DNA from 4 places in the Acerihabitans sp. genome. Region 2 is predicted to be linked to each of the others. Evidence: predicted binding sites of a transcription regulator. Region 2 holds the regulator's gene; each other region holds the start of a gene.

Region 1 (5,915 bases), on a different contig from region 2:
GCCGGCGCCCGGCGATACATATCACCACCGAACGCATGGCAAGCGAAACCCTCACCGGCGTAACATAAATACCACCGGAACCAACTCCCCCGGCGTAACATAAATACCCCCGGAACTAACCCCCGCCCCGGCGGCGCCAGATCCCGCGCCAGGCCGGCCACCCCTTCGAGCGAGGCCATCTCGCGATGGCCCGTATAAGGTCAGAAATCGTAGCCTAGGGTCACCACCAGCGAACGTTCCGCCCCCCAATAGCAATAGCCGGTGCCGTAACAGGCGGCTACGTATTTCCGGTCGGTGAGGTTATTGGCGTTGAGCTGTACATAGGCCCCCTTCCACCCTGGGTTCCAGGCGGCGAGATCGGCGCGCGCCGAGAGATCCAGCAGGGTTGTCGAGGGTACGCGCAACGTATTTTCATTGTCCGCCCATTGCCTGCCGATATAACGCACCCCGGCCCCCAGGTTAATACCGTAATCGGCCCGATACTGCGCCCACAGCGACGCCATCTGATCCGGCGTGACATAGGGCGTATTACCGTTGTTGCCGTCCACCGCGTCCCTGAACCGCACACGGTTATAGGTATAGCCGGCAATGCCGGCCAGACGCTCGGTAAGCTGCGCGCGCGCCTCCAGTTCAATCCCCTGGGAACGCACCTTGCCCGCCGGCACATAATAGCTGCCCTGCACGATACGATTGGCCACGTCTTTTTGCGTCAGGTCGTAAAACGCCAGAGTATACAGCGAGGACGTCCCCGGCGGCTGGTATTTCACCCCGGCTTCATACTGCTCGCTGGTGGTCGGTTTAAGCAAATTCCCGTCGGCGCCGGACAGCGCCTGGGGAGTAATGGCCTGACTGTAGCTGACATAGGGCGAGACGCCGCTGTCAAAGGCATAGAGCAGCGAACCGCGGCCGCTGACGTGGTCATCCTGGCGCCGGTAGGTGGTATCGGTATTAAGGGTAGTATTTTTCGCCACGATGCGATCGTAGCGTCCCGACAGATCCAGATGCCATTTATCCAGCGTCATTTCATCCTGCAGGTAGACGCCGCTCTGGGAGTAGCGGCGTTTGGCGTCGACGCGCGTGACGCCCGGCACGCTAAGGCCGTAGTCGGTAAACAGGCCCGGCCCGCCGCTGATGCCGGTTAGCGGATTGAGCTGGGTGGCATAGGCGCTGTCGTCCCACAGATCATTGACGTATTCATGGTATTCGGCGCCCAGTACCAGGCTGTGCCGGACCTCGCCGGTGCTGAAGTCGGCCACCAGTTGGTTATCCATGGCGTAGGCGGCAAGCGAAGAGGATTCGCCGGAATAATACCGATTGAGCGCCGAGCGATCGGGGTTCCAGCCAATCTGGTACACCTGCTGCTGGTCGACGTTGGCATGGGTATAGCTGCCGTTGGAACGAAACGACCAAACGTCGTCAAAGCTGTGATCAAATTCATAGCCGTAAATTTGCTGGCGGCGTTTGAATTCATTCAGGCTGCTTTCGCCGTCGAAGAACCCCCGGCTCAGCTTCGAGCCGCTGCTGGCGTACAGGCTGCCGTCCGCCGGCACCGCGCTGTGATAGCCTCCCGAGGGGTCTTTTTGCAGATAGGCTTTCAACAGCAGCGAGGTACTGTCATCCGGCTGCCACAGCAGCGACGGCGCGATGGCATAGCGTTCCTCGCGCTGGCGATCGTACTGGGTGTCGCTATTGCGCGTGATGCCGGTAAGGCGGAAGGCCCACTGATCGCTGAGGGCATCGGTATAGTCGAACGCCGCGCCGGTGGTGGCGTTATTACCGGCCATCAGTTTGACATGCCCTTCGCTGGCGAAGCGGGGCCGTTTGGACGTCATCATCACCAGGCCGCCGGGGATGGTCTGGCCATACAGCGCCGACGATGGACCGCGGATCACATCGATACGTTCCAGGAACCAGGGATCGATTTGCAGATTGTTATAGCTACCGCCGTCGCTCATCAGCCGCAGGCCGTCCAGAAAGGTATTATTGGTATCCCCGCCGTGAAATCCGCGCAGTGACACGGTTTCGTACCGCGTCGCGCCGCCGGCGAAGTTGGTAAACACCCCCGGGGTATAATTCAGGGCGCTGTTTACCGTCAGGGCGCCCTGATCGTCCATTTGCCGACGTGTCACCACCGATACCGACTGCCCGGTGGTGATCAACGGCTTATCGGTCTTGGTGGCGCCGCGGCTGGTTTTGGCGGTGTAGCCGCTGGCCGGCGAATCGGCGGTGTCGGCGGGCTGGGCGGCGGTGACCACCAAGGTCTCGCCGGCATAGGAGAACATCGGTGCCGTAAACGCCAGCGAACACATCAGCGTGGAACGCTTTAAGCTGAATACCCTTCTCATTTTATCTTTCCATTGACAGGTGAATAATGCTGAAACGCAATGAGAATTATTATCTTTATTAATTAGTGATTCAAGAAATAATTTCACACATTTAACTTTTCCAGACTATCGCGCGGCGGGCGGTTTACGGCTCAAGTTTTACGTGGCGGGGGGAACGTATGGGAAACCGGGCGCCATGACGCCCGTCCGAGGTAGTCGGCCGGTAGGCCGAATGACAGGATACCGCTGAGGGATTAACGCCGGTTATGCCGTTCAGAGGCTTTGTTTTTACCTCTTTTCACGGCTTCTTCTCGCAGGTCTTCTTCCAGTTCATCGCGTTTTTCCCGTTCTTCCGCACCTTCATTCGACGCCAGGCGCGTGGTATCCGATGACGAATGGGCGACATAAAGCGCCAGCAGCGCGGCGGCGAACTCATCGTCCAACGTGTAGAAATAGCACTCGGGCACGTTAAGGATGCGGGCGAACGCGCAGCAGGTTTCAAAATTGGGACGATAAATCCCGTTTTCATACTGACTAATCCGGGAACGGGCGGTGGACTCATCGATACCAGCCATGACCGCCAATTTCTCCTGTGTCAGCTTGGCCCTATGCCGGGCTTCTTTCAGGCGTTTTGGAATCATTTCAATACATTAGTAATGTTAACTTGATTATCTGTTTAGCATCACTTAACATCACAGTTGTTTAGAATAACTAAACACTTGCTAAGAACAGAACACACACCAGGGTTAGGGCCGGCAATTGCCGGCTCGTTTTGGTGCGTTTGCTCACACCTCCCGTCCATTGATTAAAAGTTTCACGTGAAGTTAAAAATACTAATTTTCAGTCGCTTATATAAAAAACCTTTTTTCTCTCCCCTTATCCCCGCTGATAGATACATTATTAACTTTAGGCCCGCTGGCGGTTTATGCCAGGCGGCGAAAAATTTTGTCGATCAAATTTTGTGCGCGGGATCAAAAGCCTCAGGGGGCCGGTCGCCCTGGCGCTAATAAGAAGCAGGGCTAAGAGCGCATGCCGACGACTTCCACGATGCCACCCGCCGCCAGCCGCAACGCTTATAATCAAAACAACGTTTTATTTTATTTGATAAAAATATCATTTTTTTAAAATGCATGATGCCGGTCACAACCGGCGACCGGTAAAGTTGGATAGGATTGCCGCTCTTTAAGTCAGTCATCGGTAAGGAATAACCATGAAAAAATTAGCAGGCGCGGCCCTTCTGTCATTATTGTTGAGCGGCAGCTGTTTCGCCCAAAGCGCGGATACCACCGCGGTAGCCAAGGCGGTTGAAACCATGCGCCAGGCCATGGTCAGCGCGAAAAAAGCCGATCTGGAAAAAGTGGGCGCCCCGACGCTGACCTACGGTCACTCCAGCGGTAAAATCCAGAACAATGCCGAGTTTGTCGATGCCATCGTCACCGGCCAATCCAAATTCCTGACGCTGGATCTTAAAGACCAGACCGTGCAGGTCGACGGCGATGTCGCCATCGTCCGGCATATCCTGCAGGCCAAAACCGCGGACGGCGGCAAGCCGGGAGAAGTTAACATCGGCGTGATGCAGGTTTGGCAGAAAAATGCCTCCGGCGCCTGGAAACTCCTGGCGCGCCAGGCTTATACCTTGCCTAAATAATTTTCCTCCTGCGCGGCTCCCAACCATGAGGGCCGCAGCGTGCCTTGTCCCGCGTCACGACTTTTCTCTGTAAAAAAAGTGTAACTTTTTGTCAAAAAAAGGCTACCCATGCCCTTGGCGCAAGGCGGCGGCTAAATTTATTTATTCAATTAAATCAAATTATTATAAATTCCTCTGTATTTTAACGCCCTGCCATTCCGCTTTCCAGCCGGCCCCCGGCGGACCGGACGATCGCGTGTGGTCACAAAATTGTAATGATCCCTCGCGCCGGCGCGGATAAATTGCTATAAAAATACCTATCGAGCACCGCTTACCGGAAGACCGCCTTGAGACGCTGCTGCTTAACCCGGGGGTTTTTCCCTTGTTGCCGGAAGGAGGGAGAACAATGCCTGCGGAAACTTTGTCGATAGCATTATTTTTGGCGTCGGTTATTATTTATTCAGCCAAGGGCAAAAAAAATAAATATTTATTTTCTCTGGTGCTGTTTTTTTTAGGCATTTATATTCTGCTCAATTTAATCCGGGTAGCCAGTAATTATTTTACCGGCGCCGGCATTAATGACTCGGTGTTATATACCCTGACCAGCAGTTTGACCGGCGCCGGGTTGGGCAAATATATTTTGCCTTTTGCCGGCTTCCTGCTGGCGTCCGTGCTGGTGTTCGCCCTCATGTCCTGGCTGCTGCTATTGAGAAAGGCGGGCGGCGGGCGGGCGGCCTACAGCCTGCTGGCCCTGTTGTTGTCCATCGTCGCGGTGATTGCCACGCCGGCCAGCGGAGAAATCGCCGGACTGGTCAAATCCCAGCTGGCAAGCGGCGATACGGATTTCAACACCTACTACAGAACCCCCAGTAAACCTCTGCCGGCCAACAGTCCCAACCTGATTTATATTTACGCCGAAAGCCTGGAAAGAACCTATTTTGACGCGGATACTTTTGCCGGTTTAACCACCGCGCTCAGCGGCCAAAAAGATAACTCCATCGATTTCAGCAATACCAGCCAATTGCCCGGCACCGGCTATACCATTGCCGGCATGGTGGCGTCCCAGTGCGGCATTCCTTTATTCGCCCCCTTCGACGGCAACGCCTCGAGTTCATTATCGACCTTTTATCCCCACGACACCTGTCTGGGGGATATCCTGCACGCTTCGGGTTATGATACCTATTTTTACCAGGGGGCCGACCTGGCGTTTGCCGGTAAAGGCCTGTTCCTGAAGTCCCATGGTTTTGAGCATATATATGGCTTCCAGGAATTGAGGGAACTGGTCAAGGATCCTGATTACCGTAACGAATGGGGCTGGTACGACGATACCCTACTGGACCTGGTGTATGATAAGTTCCTGGCGTTATCACAAAAAAATCAGCGGTTTGCCTTATTCGCGCTGACCGTGGACACCCATCATCCCGACGGATATCTTTCTCAATCCTGCACCAACCGTTCCTATGAATATGATAATACGGAAAACAGCTCGCTAAGCGCGGTGGCCTGTAGTCAGGAGCATATTGCCCGGCTTATCCAACGCATCCGCGAGTCCGGCTATTTTAAAAATACGGTGATCGTGGTGTCTTCCGATCATCTGGCCATGAATAATACCGCCTACGATATTCTGAACCAGCACGACAGAAAGGATCTGTTCTTTATCGTGCGCGGCGATACCGAACAGCGCCAGGTCAGCAATGTTAAACGCAGCACGCTGGATAACGGCGCCACCGTGCTGGATGTGCTGGGAGGAGATAACTATATCGGCCTGGGCAGGAGCAGTTTGTCCTCCACGTCGTTGTCGAGCTATTTTCTCAATATCGACGACAAAATAACCGCATGGATACCCGATGTGATCCGGCAATGGGATTTCCCGACCACGATAAAAAAATATAAAATCGATGTTAATGAGAAAACCATTGGCTTCTCCGGCGTCAAATTCAAGATTCCGCTAATTTTAAAAATTG
Region 2 (5,915 bases):
ATTGTCGAGAATATGGGCCAAGGTTCCTTCGCAAAATATGGCGATACGGTCGCATACGGTGATAATTTCCGGCAGTTCGGATGATACCATCAGTATGGTTTTCCCCGCCGCGGCCAAATTGCGCATCACCTTATAAATTTCCGCCTTGGCGCCGACATCAATTCCGCGCGTGGGCTCGTCGAAAATAATGACTTCCGGCTCGCAGCATAGCCATTTGGATATCAATACCTTTTGTTGGTTGCCGCCGGACAGTTCGGTAATATTTTGGTCCACCGAGCTGCATTTCAGCGACAGCAGCCGGCGCTGCGTTTCCGCCAGCTCCCGTTCCTGCTGCGGATTGAATAATCCCACCGCGCCTTTATATCCGCCTTCCTTCAAGCTTTTACTGATGGCAATATTCTGCGCAATGGAAAAATTTTCAAAAAAACCGTTTTCACGCCGGCTTTCGGTGATATAGCCCATGCCCTTTTTCAACGCGTCCAGTGGTGAGGTCGGGGTGATATCGACATTATGCAGCAACACCCTGCCGCTGCTTTTCGGCTCGACGCCGAAGATGCAATTCATAAATTCGGTGCGCCCGGAGCCCACTAAACCGGCAAAGCCCATGATCTCGCCTTTTCTCACCTGAAAAGAGACGTGCTTGACCCGGCGTTTATCCTTGCTGGTGACGTCTTCCACCGCAAAGACGATGTCGGCGTCTTCGCTGTCGCCGCCAATTTTCTCTTTAAGGGAGCGGAACCGGTTTTGCACCTCGCGTCCGACCATCAGCCGGACGATATCATCGTTGGTCACCTGTTCAATCTGGCCGGAGGCGACGCTGCAGCCGTCCTTCATGACGGTATAACGGTTGCAGATGCGGCGGATCTCGTTGAGCTTATGCGAGATATAGACAATCGCCGTGCCGTCCAGGCGCAGCTGATTCATGATGAGGAACAGGTAATCGACTTCGTTATAGGTCAGGGAGGAAGTCGGTTCGTCCATGATAATAACCTTGGCATCCAGCATCAGGGTTTTGGCAATTTCCAGCATTTGTTTTTGGCTGATGGAAAGATTGCCTACCTTTTCATCCAGGCGTATTTTCAGTCCGACACGCATCAGCATAATGGCCGCTTTGGTACGCATGTCGCGCCAGTCCACCATGTTAATGCCGAAGGTTTTTTTTACCGGCAGCCGGCCGATAAATAAATTTTCCAGCACGGTTAATTCATCTATAACGCTTAATTCCTGATATATAATACCGATGCCCAGCCCGGCGGCAATTTTATGATCAAGCTTAGGATAATCAGTATTAGCGATGTTTATATTCCCCGCCGTCGGAGCGTAAATACCGGAAAGTATTTTCATTAATGTTGATTTACCGGCGCCGTTTTCACCCAATAAAGCATGTATTTCACTAGGATATATTGCTAAATCAACTGATTTCAACGCCTGGACGGGACCAAAAGATTTGGCGATCCCCTCCATTTTAATAAAAGGAGTGCTCATATTACTCTCCGGATCATTTGCAAGACGGCGGGAATAGGCGGCCTTGCCACACCTGGGAATCGGTGGCCTTGATTACCTGGTGACTAAAATTGAATCAACGGTTTCTATTTTCGGTTGGGCATCAAGGGCGATGGGCTTGCCTGATTTCACCGCATTCACCAGGATGGTCAAGCCATTGGCGCCGATTTCCGCCGGATTCTGGGCGACGGTGGCGGTCATCATGCCCTGGGCCACCATTTTGCGCGCTTCCGGGATGCCGTCGGTGCCGACCACCAGGATCTTGCCGGTCTGTCCGGCGTTGGCCACCGCCTGCGCCACGCCCATCGCCATGGTATCGTTGGCGCAATAGAAGGCTTTCAGCCGCGGATTGCGCTGCAACACATTGGTCGCCACGTCCAGGGCTTTGATGCGATCCCAGTCCGCCGGCTGGCTGGCCACCAGTTTGATATGGCTGTTGGCCTTGAGCTCAGCGGTGGCGCCATTGCGGCGCGCTTCGCCCGAGGCGTTGCCGGCCTTGCCTTCGATAATCGCCACCTCGCCGCCTTCGGCGCCCAGCCGGTCGATAATAAACCTGGCGCCCTTGGCGCCGACCGCCACGTTATCGGTGGTAATAAAGGCTTCTACGTTGCCTTTGGCCTTCGCCAGGTTGGCCAAATCAATTTTTTCGTCCAGGTTAACCAGGTAAATCCCTTTCTGGTACGCCTTGGCGACGGGAATGACCAGGTTCACCGCCGATAAAGGAGCAAAGGCGATGCCTTTGTAATTTTTATTGGTCAAATCCTCGAATAACTGCAATTGTGATTGGAAATCGCCTTCCGAGGGTGAGGCAAATATATCCACGGTAACACCGAGATCTTGCGCTTTTTTCTCGATACCCTGTTTCATCTCAACCCAAAAAGGGTTGGATAAGGTTTTCAACACTACGGCGTAATCGGCCGCCGCGTGGGCGACGGTGGATAACATCAGTCCACAGGCGGCGCCCCCGACCAGTTTGATAAATTTATTCATTATTCTATCTCCAAAAGAGAATTATTTATAATCACGCTTAAGGTACTTGGTAATGGAACTCGTTTTTTCCAGATTTTTATTCGCCAGCTCGATATCCTGCCGCGCCACCGAAACAAAAAAAGCATCAAGCAGGGTAAGTTGCAAAATACGGGCCGAGGCGTTCCTGCCTAATAACGGGGTTTCCGGCGCGGGTGAGCAAATATTAAAATCCGCCAACTGGGCAATGGGAGAATTGCTGCTATGGGTTATGCAAATAATTTTTGCCCCATTATCCTTGGCAATCGACACCACCCGCTTAAGATCGCTGGTACGGCCCGAATGCGACACCACCAGCGCCACGTCGCCCGGTTGCAACAGCGAGGCCGACATCATCATCAAGTGGGCGTCCAGGTAGGCATTGCAACGCAGGCCGATTTTCAGGAATTTATGCTGCACGTCCGCACAGATGGAGTTGGAACCGCCGACGCCGTACAGCTCGCGCTGGTTGGCGGCAAAAAAACATTGGGCCGCCTGCTGGATCACGTTGGCGTCGACAATCGCCTGGCCTTCGACAATGGTGCGCACGGTCAGGTTAAACACTTTATTGACCACATCTTCCGGACTGTCGGTAGGAGAAAGCTCGGCGGTGATATCATGATCGGCATGATCGAAATATTCGACGATGGCGCTGCGCAGCTGCCGAAAACCGCTGAAGCCCAAAATTTTCGATACCTTGACAATCATGGCCTCCGACAGGCCAAGGCTCAGGGCCACATCCTTGATACCCGATACGTCGGTCAGGTTGCCGGGGGATAAAAACCATTCCACGATGCGGCTTTCGTTTTCGGTCATGCCTTCCTGTTTGATACGAATATAAGGGGCAATGCCGATACCGTGCGGCATATCGTTTTGCAGGTCTGAATCATTCATCGGGTCTTTCTCGGGTGATTAACATTGCCTGTCACTATATCACCATGGCGAAAGTTTAAAATCTGCAGCGAACTTCACGTTTTATATAAATTTATAAATTAATGTTTTCTGTAAAATATCGGCGCGCCAAGGAACCAGACCAGTATTGCGACGGTGGCGCTGCATAATACTTATGTTAAACAATAAGATAGGTAGACTGATCTTTTTTGTTCAGCTTTATGGATGTTAGATAGGGGGGAGGGTCTGATTTGCCACTCAATTTTTTTGCTAAAAATAACAGTGAATAAAAGGACTGTATTTCAATCAATTACCTCGTATGGTGGTCCGCGGCGGCAAAAGGTGTGAACATTGGCTTTATTAATTTTTATATTCTGTGAAGTAAGGATGCGAAAAGGGCGGCCGGGCGATGGGCGGATTGGTGACGCTGGGCAAAGCCATGCCCGGTGAACCGAGGAAACCGGTGATGGATGGGGCGGGGGTTTATCGGATGGTATTGAAAGCTTGGGCATGATGAGAAAGCGGCGTGGACAGCAGCCGCTTTAAGAGAACCTGTAACGCCGCGGTTATTCCTTTACGCCGTTGAGCATATCGGCGTGGTCGTGCAGCGTTTCGTCTTCACGGCAATTGCCGGTTTCACAATGTCCGTAAAGATATAAACTATGATTGGTCAGCTTGATATTGTGTCTTTTGGCGATGTCACGCTGGCGCGCTTCAATGAACTCATCGCGGAATTCGATGACCTTGCCGCAATCCAGGCAAATCAGGTGGTCATGATGATACTGTTGCGTCAGTTCAAAAACCGATTTGCCGCCCTCAAAGTTATGGCGGGTGACGATACCGGCATCGTCAAACTGGTTTAGCACACGGTATACCGTGGCCAGGCCAATTTCCTCACCCATATCTATCAGCTTTTTGTACAAATCTTCCGCACTGACGTGATGGCATTCCGGATCTTGCAACACTTCCAGAATCTTCAGTCTGGGAAGGGTGACTTTCAGGCCGGCCTTCTTCAATGCAATATTATTGTCAGTCATGCGGGTTTAGTCCTGTTACTTTGATAATCTGATTGTAGGCTAGCTTAGCCTATAACATCGGTCGGCCCGAAAAATGTGACGCCGTCTCATTATAGGACTGCCTGTCCAAAATGAAAGCGGCGCGTTGTTAACAACTATAGCCCGTTTTGCGAAGCGAATTCTGCAACATTTGCTAAAAAGGGTGGAACCGCTGCGCTATTGTACCGCGTTGTGGATAAAAGTTAAAAACTTGTATCTATTAATTCGAAAGGATTTAGTTATCAGCAAGGTCGGGAATGCCGCCCCGGGGACGCGACGGCTTCCGACTCCCTTGCCGGGCATTGCCCATAACGGCAAAAATGCCGCGTGGCTTCAGCCGAGCTGCAGTTCCGCGCTGATTTGCCGTACCCAGCCGTCCACGCGTTCATTGGTCAGCTCGGGCTGGCGGTCTTCGTCAATGGCCAGGCCGATGAAGTGCTGGTCGTCCGCCAGCCCTTTGGAGGCTTCGAAATGATAGCCGGCGGTAGGCCAGTGACCGACCAGGGTGGCGCCGTTGGGTTCGATGATATCGCGGATGGTGCCCATGGCGTCGCAAAAATACTCGGCATAATCCTCCTGATCGCCACAACCAAACAACGCGACTTTTTTCCCTGAGAAATCAATTTCTTCCAGGGTCGGGAAAAAATCATCCCAATCACATTGCGCCTCGCCGTAATACCAGGTCGGGATGCCGAGCAGCAGGGTGTCGAACCGCGCCAGGTCTTCTTTACTGCTTTTGGCAATGTCATGAACTTCGGCAACATCCGCACCCAGTTGCTTCTGAATCATTTTGGCAATATTTTCGGTATTGCCGGTGTCACTGCCAAAAAAAATGCCTACAGTCGCCATGAGTTTGAAAACCTCTTAAATATTATGGATGTGTTCTATAACAATCAGTCATCTTCTGCGGCAATCATAGCAGACCCTCAACCGGGGAGAAACTCGCCAGCCGGGTTTTGTCGCAAATTTGCCCGGTACGCGGCCTGTGGCGGCCCACGCCATCGCGTCTTTCCGCGCCGGCGGCGCTATCCCCGCTGACCGTCCGCTCCTTGCTGCCGCTCCAGCTCGGCCAATAAAATAAGTTCAATCAGCTCGCTGCGCGACAGGTTTTGCCGGTAGGCCAGCTCATTGAGCGCGTCCACCGCGTCGGCATTAATTTTCAGCTCCACCCGGCGCAGGCCGCGCTTTTTATCCCGGCGCAACTGGTTGCGCTTGTTGATGCGCAACTGCTCATCGCGGGACAAGGGGTTGGTCTTTGGTCTTCCCGGACGTCGCTCATCAATAAATAAATCCAGGGTGGTGCGGTCCGTTTGTTCTTTTGCCATAGGTCATGAAGGGATTGTGCATCAAAAAGCAGGCGGGCTGACGCCGGCCGGCGACGCGATAACCCGCGCCGCCGGGCGCGCATCGCCCGTAACCTTATGTTTTACGTACGCCATGGCCCGCATAAAACACAGCGGG
Region 3 (5,915 bases), on a different contig from region 2:
TTAGCCAAGGAAATAATACCTTGGCCATCACGTCACGACCGCGCGGCAAAGTTTATCAATTAAGGCAAGGTCAATTATTCATCGGAGATGGTACCCCCTATAAAGCGTATAACCAGGGAGAGGAATCATGGCATATCATCGGCCATATCGACAACCTGCCGCTGTTAAATTACTTATTATTCAATTACTATCCCTCAAACACCGATTTTATTAGCGAAGAAATCATCAGCCTGGCGGTGAAACGCCACGGCATGAGTATCATAGAGTTGCTAAGGGGGAATTTTTGTATCATCCAGGAAGACCCGGAAGGTAACCTTACGCTGGTTACGGAAGTTGAAGAGCAGAGCGCGTCCGCCGGCGCCGTTAAACATCAAGACGAATATGCCACGGGTTGCGGCACGGGTTGTGACCAGGCAGCCTATACGGCGGCGGCAAGCCCCTGTGCTTCGCGCGACAGGGGCGGGAAAATACCCCGTCGCGACGTCGTCGCGGCATGCCGGAGTCCCGCGGGCGACTATGATAGTCAATGCCCGATTTCCATTTCGCGCTGGCGTGATAATCATCTCCAGTTTATCCGCAGCTTTCGCGCCCCCCTCGATTCCGCCGCGGCTTGCCCCGGCCGGGAAATAAACAGCGACGGCCCGCCTGATGTCACACAATATATTTTCTAGCCGCTAGCTATTTTTAAAAAATTATTCCTTTCAATATTATATTCTCATAATCTGTTTAATTTATAACCTCAGCTTTACTCGACATGGTTACAGATAAATAATAACGAAACAAAGAATATTTTTATGAAAAGTAATTATTATGACAATAACAGATGTTGAATTTTTATTATTCGACAAATCATAAAAATCAACTAAGCTTATCGTTACGATAGTCTTGATTATTATTTTTCAGGAGAGAGAAATGGCCGAGTTTGATCAATACACCATGCGTAATCCGGTGACCCAATATACCCGCGAAGAATTCCCCGAACAAAGCCAGGACGCGCCGGGGCTCCAAACCGAGATGACGCCGGTTCCCGATTGCGGTGAGCAAACCTATCGTGGCAGCGGCCGCCTGGCCGGACGCAAGGCTCTGGTTACCGGTGCCGATTCGGGCATCGGCCGCGCGGTGGCTATCGCCTATGCCCGGGAAGGGGCGGATATCGCCCTGGCTTATCATCCCGATGAACATAAAGACGCCGAGCAGGTGGCGGAGCTCATAAAGGAAGCGGGGCGCAAAGTGTTCATGCTGCCCGGTGATTTAAGCGACGAATCGGTTAATGTAAAAGTGGTGGAAGATGCGGTAAACCAGCTTGGCGGCCTGGATATCCTGGCGCTGGTGGCGGGTAAGCAAACGGCGGTGGAGGATATTGCCGACCTGACGACCGAACAGTTCCGCAAAACCTATGAAACCAATGTCTTTTCACTGTTCTGGATCACCAAGGCGGCGCTGCCGTTCCTGCCCGCCGGGGCGTCCATTATCACCACGTCGTCCATTCAGGCCTATCAACCCAGCCCGTCCCTGCTTGACTATGCGTCCACCAAGGCCGCCATCCTGAACTATACCCGTGGGCTGGCGAAACAGGTCGCCGCTAAAGGCATCAGGGTCAACTGCGTGGCGCCCGGCCCCATCTGGACCGTATTGCAGGTGTCCGGCGGCCAGCCCACCGAAAAGCTGCCTTCATTCGGCAGCCAGACCCCGCTTGGCCGCGCCGGTCAGCCCGCCGAACTCGCGCCGATCTACGTTTACCTGGCTTCGCAGGAATCCAGCTACGTCACGGCCGAAGTTCACGGCGTCACCGGCGGCAACCACTTAGGTTGATGTCCCGGCGCGCGCCTTGGATGCAAAGGGGGTTGGCGGTACGGTATAGGTTGCCTTTGTGCAGATTGCGCCTGCCAAGGCAACAGAAAATCGAACCTCGGCAAGCCCCCCGGCCGGGGGCATAAACCCAGCGGGTTCCCTAACCTTTCCCGCCGGCTTCCACCCCCACCAGTCCGACCTTGAAGTACCCACTCCTACGCAGGTTATCCATCACCGACATCAGCGTTTCATAATCAACGCTTTTATCAGCCTGAAAAAAGATGGTGGTATCCTTATTGCCCTGGGTCAGCGCATCCAGGGCCGTTGCCAGGCTAGCCGATGTCACGGCGCGATCGCCGAGAAACAGCTGCTTATCCCCTTTTACCGAGAGATAAACCGGCTTATCCGGGCGCGGCTGCGGGGTGGCGGTTGAGTTGGGCAAATCCACCCGGATATCCACCGTCGCCAATGGAGCCGCCACCATAAAGATAATCAACAATACCAACATCACATCGATAAATGGCGTCACGTTGATATCGTGCATTTCGCCGTCACCGTCAATATCTTCATTCAAGTGCATCGCCATCGCGTTAACCTACCCGGAACTTGGCCACGGAATGCGCGCTATGCCGGCCGGCGCTGGCGGCCAGATCCAGATCACGCCCCACCAGCAAAAGTACCTGCGCGGCGCAATCTCCCACCATCGCTTTATAGCCGGCGATGGTGCGCGCGAAAATATTATAAATAACCACGGCGGGGATAGCGGCGAACAAACCAATCGCCGTGGCCAGCAGCGCCTCGGCGATGCCCGGCGCCACCACCGCCAGGTTTGTGGTCTGGGTATGGGCTATGCCGATAAAACTGTTCATGATGCCCCAAACGGTGCCGAACAAGCCGATAAACGGCGAAATGGCCCCGATAGTGGCGAGGAAACCGTTGCCTTTGCCCATCGCGCGGCTGGTGGCCGCGACGCTGCGCTCGAGCCGGAAGGCGACGCGCTCTTTAATACCGTTGTTGTCGTTGGAATCGGCGGACAACGCCAGCTCATCGTGCGTCATGGCCAGCAGACGGCTGGCGACGCTGGTATCTTTGAATGACGCCGCGATTGAAAAAGCCTCATCCAGGTTCTTCACATCCTTCAGTCCCGCCATTTCGCGGCGCAGCCGGCGTTTAGCCGACGACAGTTCGGCGCTTTTGCCAAAAAACAACGCCCAGGTAATGATGGAGGCCATCAGCAGTCCGATCATCACGGTTTTGACCACCACGTCGGCATGCTGATACATACCCCACACCGACAAATCCATTTGCGGCAGCAGCCGCTGGCCGGAGGCGTCCACAGGTATTGCCTGCGGTAGCATTTGCGGCGCGCTCTCTCCTTCCGGCGCGGTGGTCGCGGCGGTGCCCAACGGCGCGGCGACGGTATCCGGCGCGGCGGCCGTAGCCTGCCCCGCCAGGCCAAACGCCAGCAGCATGGCGACGGGCAGGCCGCGCAGCAGCGCGGGCCATGAACAGGTACGTCGCCGCGCCATCTGGGACAGAACCGGGGTAAGTTTCAAAACAGCCATTTTCACGCTGCGCCTCCACCTTAAGCTTAGCTAAAGAATTTTCCAGCCAGAATGATAGCAAACAGAACGGGAATTGATAGTGGTTCTCATTATTATTTGTATCAACGATCCTTATGCCGGCGACAACTCACCCTAAAATGTATCCCGCGCAAAGCAATCCCATAACACCTCGCCGGGAAAAATAACCTCATTAACATTTTGACGGCGTCTTCCGCCACCCTCCGCCCGGGGTAGTTAACGCCTGGGACGGTTATGCCGTTTTGGTCTTTTCAAATCCAAATTAATATTATTATAAATCGTTTCAGGCCGGCCAAAACGCCTGCCGCCGCCGCGTAAACATGTTAACGTAGCTCAGCGAATACGGGCTTCATCGCGCCTGTGGACCTATCAGCACAGACTTTCAGTTAAAGGCATAGCGTAGATAATGAAGGCTAAGAAAATCGAGACGGCGTTGATTACCGCCGGCAGGGATAAAAAATACACCCTGGGTTCGGTCAATACGGTTATCCAGCGGGCCTCTTCGCTGGTTTTCGACACGGTAGAGGCGAAAAAAAAGGCTACCGCCGGGCGTGCCCACGGCGAGCTGTTCTATGGCCGGCGTGGGACCCTGACCCATTTTTCCCTGCAGCAGGCCATGGTGGAACTGGAAGGCGGAGCGGGATGCGCCCTTTATCCCTGCGGCGCGGCGGCGGTGACCAACGCCATTCTCTCGTTTGTCTCGGCGGGCGATCATATCCTGGTTACCGGCTCCGTCTACGAGCCGACCACTGATTTTTGCCGCCATATCCTGGGCAAGCTGAATGTCGCCACCACCTGGTTCGATCCGCTGATAGGCGCCGGGATCGCCGATTTAATCCAGCCGAACACCCGGGTGGTATTTTTGGAGTCACCGGGATCCATCACCATGGAAGTACAGGATATTCCGGCGATCGTCACAGCCGTGCGGGCGATCAATCCCGATATCGTGATCATGCTGGATAATACCTGGGCGGCGGGAATTTTGTTGCCTGCGCTGGCGCTGGGGGTGGATATTTCCATCCAGGCGGGCACCAAATATATTATCGGCCATTCCGATGCCATGCTGGGCACGGCGGTCGCCAACGCCCGTTGCTGGGATCAGCTGCGCGAACAGTCTTATTTAATGGGCCAGATGGTGGATGCCGATACCGCCTATATGGCCGCTCGCGGCTTGCGCACCCTGGGCGTGCGTCTTAAGCAGCACGCCGAGAACGGCATGCGGGTGGCATCCTGGCTGGCGGATCGTCCGGAGGTGGCGGTGGTCAATCATCCGGCGCTGCCCGGGTGTAAAGGCCATGCCTTTTTTATCCGCGATTTCACCGGCGCGAGCGGGCTGTTCTCTTTTGTGCTGAAAGCGCGCCTGAGCCAGGCGCAGCTGGCGTATTATCTCGATCACTTCACCCATTTCAGCATGGCCTATTCATGGGGTGGCTTTGAATCGCTGATCCTGGCCAACCAGCCCGAGGATATCGCGGCCATCCGTCCCGCCGGCGGGGTCGATTTTACCGGCACCCTGGTCCGGTTGCATATCGGTCTGGAAAATACCGAAGACCTGATTGCCGATCTCGCCGCCGGCTTTGACCGGATTGAGGAAGCGGCGCGTCGCACATAAGCGGGATCAGGTCTAAAATAGTTAATAAATATTGTCCAATTGCGTAGGCGATCGAGGACAGACAGGGATGTTAACGTTAAGCTGCCAATAAAATGAGATAAGCGGGTAGAGATGAGCGTATTACATGAGATTGTCCGTGCGCTGTGGCAACAGGATTTTGCCGCCCTGGCAAATCCGCGGGTAATCGGAATTGTCTATTGTGTGATGTTCGCCACCCTATTCCTGGAAAACGGCCTGCTGCCGGCCTCTTTTTTACCCGGCGACAGTCTGCTGCTGCTATCGGGCGCCATGGTGGCGAAAGGGGTGATGGCCTTTATCCCGACCTTGATCATCCTTACCGTGGCGGCAAGCCTTGGCTGCTGGTTCAGCTACCTGCAGGGCCGTTGGCTGGGTGATACCCGTATTGTCCGCGGCTGGCTGCTGCATCTGCCCGCCCATTACCATCAGCGCGCCTATGCGATGTTCAATCGCCATGGCCTGATGGCGCTGCTGGTCGGCCGTTTCCTGGCTTTTATCCGTACGCTTCTGCCCACCATGGCGGGCATTTCCGGTTTGAACAGCACGCGTTTTCAATTGTTCAATTGGCTGAGCGCCCTGATATGGGTCGGCACCCTGCTGACGCTCGGGTATGCCATTAGCCATGTGCCGCTGGTAAAACACCATGAGGACCAGGTGATGACGATCCTGATGGTGCTGCCGCTGGTCTTGCTGTGCAGCGGACTGGTGGGCACGCTGCTGCTGCTGCTGCGCAAACGCAAGGTCAAGAACACCGCCTGACGCCCCGGTTTCGCCGCGCCGCGCAACCGGGTTATGCCGGCAACATCAGCTGCTGTCCCGCAATCCTCACCCGTGCCACATCATCCCTGGGCGAAAGGCCGAAATACCGCTTGAACTCGCGGCTGAACTGCGAGGGGCTTTCATACCCCACC
Region 4 (5,915 bases), on a different contig from region 2:
ACATTGATGTGATGCCGCGCTATCAGCGGGAAACAGACGTTGGCGCTCGGATCCCCGGCCAGCACCACGCTGCCGCCGGCGTAAAACACCCCCAGCGCGCCCGGCGAGCTCAGCGGATAGTTATGGGCCGCCGGCAGCGCGCACAGGTAGCGGGTGTCCCGATCGAAACGGCAGATATCCACGCTGGCGCGGATACTATAGTAGTAATCGTTATGGGTGCGCGGTATCAGCTTAGGCGTCGCGGTGCTGCCGCCGGAAAGCTGGAAAAAGGCCACCTCGCCCGCGGGCGACGGCGCGGCGGTAAACTCTCCCGCCGCCTCATTGAACAATGCGGCCAGGCTCTCAAGCGGCGCGTCGCCGGCGGCACCCGGCAAATGCCCTTCCCGCGCGGAGTCGGATAACCGCCCCGGCCTGTTTTGCGGCGCGTCGTCATGATGCATCGCCACCAGCCGCAGCGACGGATGCGACCGCCGCAGTTCGTCGATAAAGCCGTTATCGCCAAACAGCCCATGGTGCCGGTCGGCAATCAGCAGCGCCGGTTTGATTTGATCCGCATAGGCGCCAAGCTCGCTGCGCTGATGGCTGAACAGGGCATTGACCGGCGCCACGCCGATTTTCAGCAGCGCGAACAGCACCAGGTAAAATTCCGCCACATTGCCCAACTGTACCAGCGCGGTATCTCCCGCCGCCAGTCCACGACGCGCGAGCGCCGCGGCCAGCCGGTCCGACATCAGGTTAACGTCCCGGTAGCTCAGGCGGCGCTCGCCGCAGACCACCGCCGGCGCCTCGCTGTCCCGGCGGCGGTCGATAATATCGGTGAGGGGCAAATCCAGCCAATACCCCTTGGCGCGGTACCGTGCCGCCACATCCTCGGGCCAGCGGTTAAACGCTATGCTCATCATCTCTCCTGTTCGTTTCATGCAATCCGAAGGCATCCAGCATGGTGTCGAGCTTGACGCCGGTTTCACGCCATTCCGCCGCAGGCTGGGAGGCGGGCACGATACCCGCCCCGGCGAACAGCCGCACCTGATTGCCCGCCACCCGGGCGCAGCGGATGGTGACCACCCATTCACCGTTGCCCTGCGCGTCGCACCAGCCCACCATGCCGCCGAACAGATCGCGGTCGAAGGGTTCCAGCGCCTGGATTAACCGGCGCGCGCGGTCGGTGGGGGCGCCGCATAACGCGGGGGTGGGATGCAGCAGGCAGGCCAGCGACAGGGCGTTGACGGCGGGATCCTCCACCCTGCCCTCGATAGCCGTGGCCAGATGCCACAGGGTGGGGGTATTGACCAGGGTGGGGGCGGACGGCACCGTTAACCCTTCGCTGTAGGGCGACAGCACCTCGCGCATCTGCTCGATGACCAGTTGGTGCTCATAGCGGTCCTTGGCCGACGCCAGCAATTGACGACCGGCGGCGGCATCCCGCCCCGGCTCGGCGTCGCGCCGGGCGGAGCCCGCAAGCGGCGTCGAGTAGAACCGATGGCCGGTCTTGCGCAGCAGCAGTTCCGGGCTGGCGCCCAGCAGTGCGCCGTGCCCGAGGGGAACATAAAAATTATAACTGGCGGGATTTTGCGCCAGGATCCGCCGCATCAGGGCCGCCGTATCCACCGGATCGCGCGTGCTGATATCCAGCAGGCGCGACAATACCACTTTACTCAGGCGCTGCTGCCCGGTGGCCTCCACCGCCCGCGCCACCATACGTTTGAAATCCTGCTCCGGCGGGCGCTCGATGGCGCCGGTCACCTGCGGCAACGCAGCGCCGCGCGGTTGGTTATCGGCTAAAAATTTCGCGCGATCAAACTCATGGCTGCTTTGCGGAATAAACAGCTGCGCGGGCCGGTCGGCGTCAAAGGGAATCGCGCCGACCACCCGCGGCCGCGCGATGCCGGCGTCGCTGGCGCGCCGGAAGGCCTGGCTCAGTTCGCGCTGAAACGCGCCGTTCGGCAGATGTCCCGTGCCGGCGGGGGTGTTGATGGCGCAGAAACGTCCCTGGGTAACGAAGCTGCGATACGGCGACATGAAAAAAAATCCGTTGGTAATATCATCCGCGCCGCCGGGTGATGCCTGGGGTAATACTGAAAATTCCACGTGGCGATCTCCGCATTTACCTCAATGATAAACACAATAATAATTATTATCATTTGTATTGATAGCCAATAAACTACGTCGTAGAATCTGCGGTGTCAATAAACGTCAATCCTGATATTCCCGCCCAAGGGTGGCGTCAATTGCCGTTTTTTTTATCTTATTGCGGTCAACACCGGCCCCCAACCCCAGGAACCCCAGAGATGACCCGCCTATTTTTCCGGCATTTACCCGTGCTGAACCTGCTCGCCCTGGCGGCGCTTCCCTTACTGCTGGCGACCGCCGCCGCTCCGCGCGCCGCCGCAAACGGCTGGCCGCGCCAGGTGGCGGGCGCGCAGGGCGCCATTACGCTTGAGCGCATGCCGCAGCGTATTGTGTCCACAAGCGTAACCCTGACCGGCACGCTGTTGGCCATCGGCGCGCCGGTGATTGCCAGCGGCGCCACCACGCCGCAAAACCGGGTGGCGGATCCGCAGGGTTTTTTTCGCCAATGGGGCGACGTGGCCCGGCAGCGCGGTGTTAAGCGCCTGTATATTGGCGAACCGGATGCCGAGGCCATCGCCGGCCAGAATCCCGATTTGATTATTATCGCCGCCACCGGCGGCGACTCGGCCCTGCGCCTTTACGATCGGCTGGCGCCGCTGGCGCCGACGCTGGTGGTCGATTACGCCGATAAAAGCTGGCAGGACCTGGCGCGTGAACTGGGTCAGGCCACCGGCCGCGAAACGCAGGCCCTTGACGTCATCAACCGGTTCGACGCCCGGCTACAGGCGCTGAAACACCGGCTGGCGCTGCCGCCGCAGCCGGTATCCGCCCTGGTGTACCAGCCGGACGGTAAAGCCGCCAACCTGTGGACCGCCGATTCAGCGCAGGGCCGGCTGCTGGGTCAACTGGGATTTACGCTTGCCGAACCGCCCAACGCCTTGACCGGCGGCCAAAGCATGGGCGTGCGCAAGGATATCGTCCAGCTTGCCGGCGAAAACCTGGCCGCCGGCCTGAACGGGCAAACCTTTCTGCTGTTTGCCGGCGATGACGCCAGCGCCCGGCTGTTATTGGCCAACCCGTTCCTGGCGCATCTGCCGGCGGTGCAAAACCACCGGGTCTACGCCCTCGGCGACGATACCTTTCGTCTTGACTACTACAGCGCCGGCAATGTGCTGACCCGCCTGGAACAGCTGTTCGCCCGGCCCTGATCCTCCGCCGCGCGCGCGTCTCGCCAACCCCCTAGCCACGACCGGCGGGCAAGCGTTTAGCCACCGGCGGATCCCCATCTTGCGGCTTCGCCATATCCGCGGCGCGCAGACCGCGCAGCGCCAGCGCCGGCGGTATCCCGGCCAGCGCCGCCGCCAGGACGAAGACGACGGCGGCCAGGCCCGGCGGCATCAGGGTGCCCAACGCGCCCAACGCCAGCGCGCCCAGCGCGTCGCCGCTGACGGTCTGCGCGGTCCACAAGCCGTTGACGCGGCCCAGCAAAGCGTCCGGCGTCAGGTGTTGTATCAGCGCATATTGCAGCAGCGAATTAATGGCGCTGAAGTAGCCAAATCCCGCCAAACACAGCAATGCCAACGGGTAATACGGCATCAGGCCGAGCATCGCGGCGGTAATAAATGCCGCAATGGCGGTGGTAAGCAGCATCAGTCCCGGTCGCGGCGTGGCGGCGAGCCGGCCGCTGGTAAACGCGCCTATCGCCGCGCCCAGCGGCACCGCCGCATACATCAGCCCCAGCCGGGCGGCATTGATATGCCAGCTTGCCGCCAGCGCTGGATAAATCACCCGCACCGCGCTCGTCATGGTCAGCAGGGCGCCGACAAGCGCCACCAAACCGATGGTTTTATGCCCGGACAGATAGGCCAGGCCTCCCGCCAGCGCGCGCAGCGGATGCTCATTGGGCTGGCACGGCGGCGCCAGCCTGGGCAGGCGCAGCAGCGGCAGCAGTGTCAACAGCGTGCCGAACGCCGCCAGCCCGTAGTTCCAGGCGACGCCGCCGGCGGCGATAACCAGCCCGGCCAACGCCGGTGATAAAATAGCGCCGAAACGTACGGTCAGCATGCTGATGGCGCCCGCCTGCATGACGTTTTCACGCCCGACCAGCGCCGGCGTGGCGGCCAGCAGCGCCGTCACCCCCACCGCGCCAAAAAAACCATCCCATACCGCCAGCAGGTAAATCGTCCACAGCGACGGTACCGGCAGCAGCGCGTTAACGCACAGGCCGATAAACCCCACCCCGCAGGTTGCGCGGGCAAACAGGATAAGCCCGCGCCGCTCGCGGCGATCCGCCATGACCCCGCCGGCCAGCAGGCCGGTAAACATGCCGCCGCCCGCCAGCGTCACCGCCAGTCCCACCTGGAAGGTGGATCCGGTCATGGCCTGTATTTGCACCGGCACCGCCACCGCCAGCATGCCGAGCGCCAGCATGGATAAAAAACGCGCCAGGAATACCGCCCGAAACGCGGGATGGGTTTTCAACAGGCTGATATCGAGCATAAAAGAGGGTTTTTGCATGAGGTGTTCACTACCCGGGGGAAATCGCCGCCATGGGACGCTGCTTTAAGGGAGGCGGTCATGCTATCATAAGTTATTGCGAGTAATAACGATAATAAATATCATTATCATACAATTTCTGTTCTGGTACTTTATGCGCCATTTTTACGGATTGCTTTTAACGGGTGTGCTGTTGGCGCTATTGATGGCGGCCAGTTTGTTTATCGGCGCCAAAACCATTCCCGCCAGCCAGGTCGTGCCCGCGCTGTCCGGCGCCTGCCGTAGCCCGGATTGCGTTATTATCCTGCAAAGCCGCCTGCCGCGCATGCTGGCCGGGCTGCTGGCGGGCGCCGCCCTTGGGCTGTCCGGCGTCCTGATGCAAACGCTGACGCGCAACCCGCTGGCCGACCCCGGTATTCTCGGCGTCAACGCCGGCGCCGGATTCGCCGTGGTGTTGGGCATTACGTTTTTTGGCGCCGCCTCCATCGATCATTATCTCTGGTATGCCTTTGCCGGCGCGCTGGCCGCCGCCCTGCTGGTGGCGTTAATCGGCGCGGTGGGCGGCGGGCGGCTGAACCCTATTCGCTTGACCCTGGCGGGCGTGGCCCTGGCGGCGGTGCTTGATGGCATGACTTCCGGCATTTCATTGCTTAACCCCCTGGTTTACGACCAGCTGCGCTTCTGGCAGGCCGGGTCGCTGGATATCCGCAGCATGGCGGCGGTCAAAGCGGTTATCTGGCCCATCGTCCTGGGAACCGCGCTGACGCTTGGGCTGTCGCGGGCGCTGAATACGCTGAGCATGGGCGGCGAACTGGCCACCGCGCTGGGATCCCGGGTGGGACTGACCCAGTTGTTGGGGCTGGCGGCCATTACCCTGTTATGCGGGGCGGCCACGGCGCTGGCGGGGCCGATTGCGTTTGTCGGGCTGATGATGCCGCATATCGCGCGCCGGCTGGCCGGTCCGGATCACCGCTGGCTGCTGCCGTGGACGCTGGTGCTGACGCCGATGCTGTTGCTGGGCAGCGATATGGTCGGCCGGGTGATTGTTCCGGGCGAACTGCGCGTATCGGTGATAACCGCCCTGCTCGGCGCGCCGGTGCTGATTGCGCTGGTGCGCCGCCACCGCATGTTAAGCCGCTTATGATGGCGAACCGGCAATCCCGGACCAGGGTGTCGATAACCGCCGCCCTATTGCTGCTGGCCTGTCTTGGGCTGGCGATTTACGGCCTCGGGGCCGGGTCGCTGCCGCTCTCGGCCCAACAGGTGGTGGAGGCCCTGCGCGGCGCGGCGGCGCACAATGTTCAGGTTATCGTCACGCAATGGCGGCTGCCGAGAGTGGCGATGGCGTT

The links. The regulator Fur, encoded in region 2, represses iron uptake genes when iron is present. The targets are predictions, from matches to a motif close to ATAATAATGAGAACNACTATCAA.
Region 1: a site for Fur is predicted at 2,385-2,407, ahead of VGC33_RS04115 (TonB-dependent siderophore receptor). Genes of this name have one in related genera too.
Region 3: a site for Fur is predicted at 3,430-3,452, ahead of exbB (tol-pal system-associated acyl-CoA thioesterase). Genes of this name have one in related genera too.
Region 4: a site for Fur is predicted at 2,125-2,147, ahead of VGC33_RS18790 (isochorismate synthase). Genes of this name have one in related genera too.

Annotation. Positions count from the first base shown of each region.
Region 1 covers NZ_DASWOM010000020.1:28,445-34,359, reverse strand. The annotation lists gene VGC33_RS04115 (TonB-dependent siderophore receptor) at 201-2,345, opposite strand; partial or broken gene VGC33_RS04110 (helix-turn-helix transcriptional regulator) at 2,714-2,965, opposite strand; gene VGC33_RS04105 (nuclear transport factor 2 family protein) at 3,535-3,972, shown strand; gene opgB (phosphatidylglycerol--membrane-oligosaccharide glycerophosphotransferase) at 4,358-5,915, shown strand, end outside.
Region 2 covers NZ_DASWOM010000030.1:12,515-18,429, forward strand. The annotation lists gene alsA (D-allose ABC transporter ATP-binding protein AlsA) at 1-1,485, opposite strand, end outside; gene alsB (D-allose transporter substrate-binding protein) at 1,558-2,493, opposite strand; gene alsR (transcriptional repressor AlsR) at 2,515-3,402, opposite strand; gene fur (ferric iron uptake transcriptional regulator) at 3,966-4,436, opposite strand; gene fldA (flavodoxin FldA) at 4,788-5,303, opposite strand; gene ybfE (LexA regulated protein) at 5,480-5,779, opposite strand.
Region 3 covers NZ_DASWOM010000059.1:51,465-57,379, reverse strand. The annotation lists gene VGC33_RS09905 (class II glutamine amidotransferase domain-containing protein) at 1-671, shown strand, start outside; gene VGC33_RS09900 (SDR family oxidoreductase) at 913-1,812, shown strand; gene exbD (TonB system transport protein ExbD) at 1,952-2,377, opposite strand; gene exbB (tol-pal system-associated acyl-CoA thioesterase) at 2,382-3,320, opposite strand; gene metC (cystathionine beta-lyase) at 3,781-4,986, shown strand; gene VGC33_RS09880 (DedA family protein) at 5,098-5,763, shown strand; gene VGC33_RS09875 (AraC family transcriptional regulator) at 5,795-5,915, opposite strand, start outside.
Region 4 covers NZ_DASWOM010000111.1:63,925-69,839, reverse strand. The annotation lists gene VGC33_RS18795 ((2,3-dihydroxybenzoyl)adenylate synthase) at 1-899, opposite strand, end outside; gene VGC33_RS18790 (isochorismate synthase) at 883-2,088, opposite strand; gene fepB (Fe2+-enterobactin ABC transporter substrate-binding protein) at 2,289-3,278, shown strand; gene entS (enterobactin transporter EntS) at 3,310-4,587, opposite strand; gene fepD (Fe(3+)-siderophore ABC transporter permease) at 4,721-5,710, shown strand; gene fepG (iron-enterobactin ABC transporter permease) at 5,710-5,915, shown strand, end outside.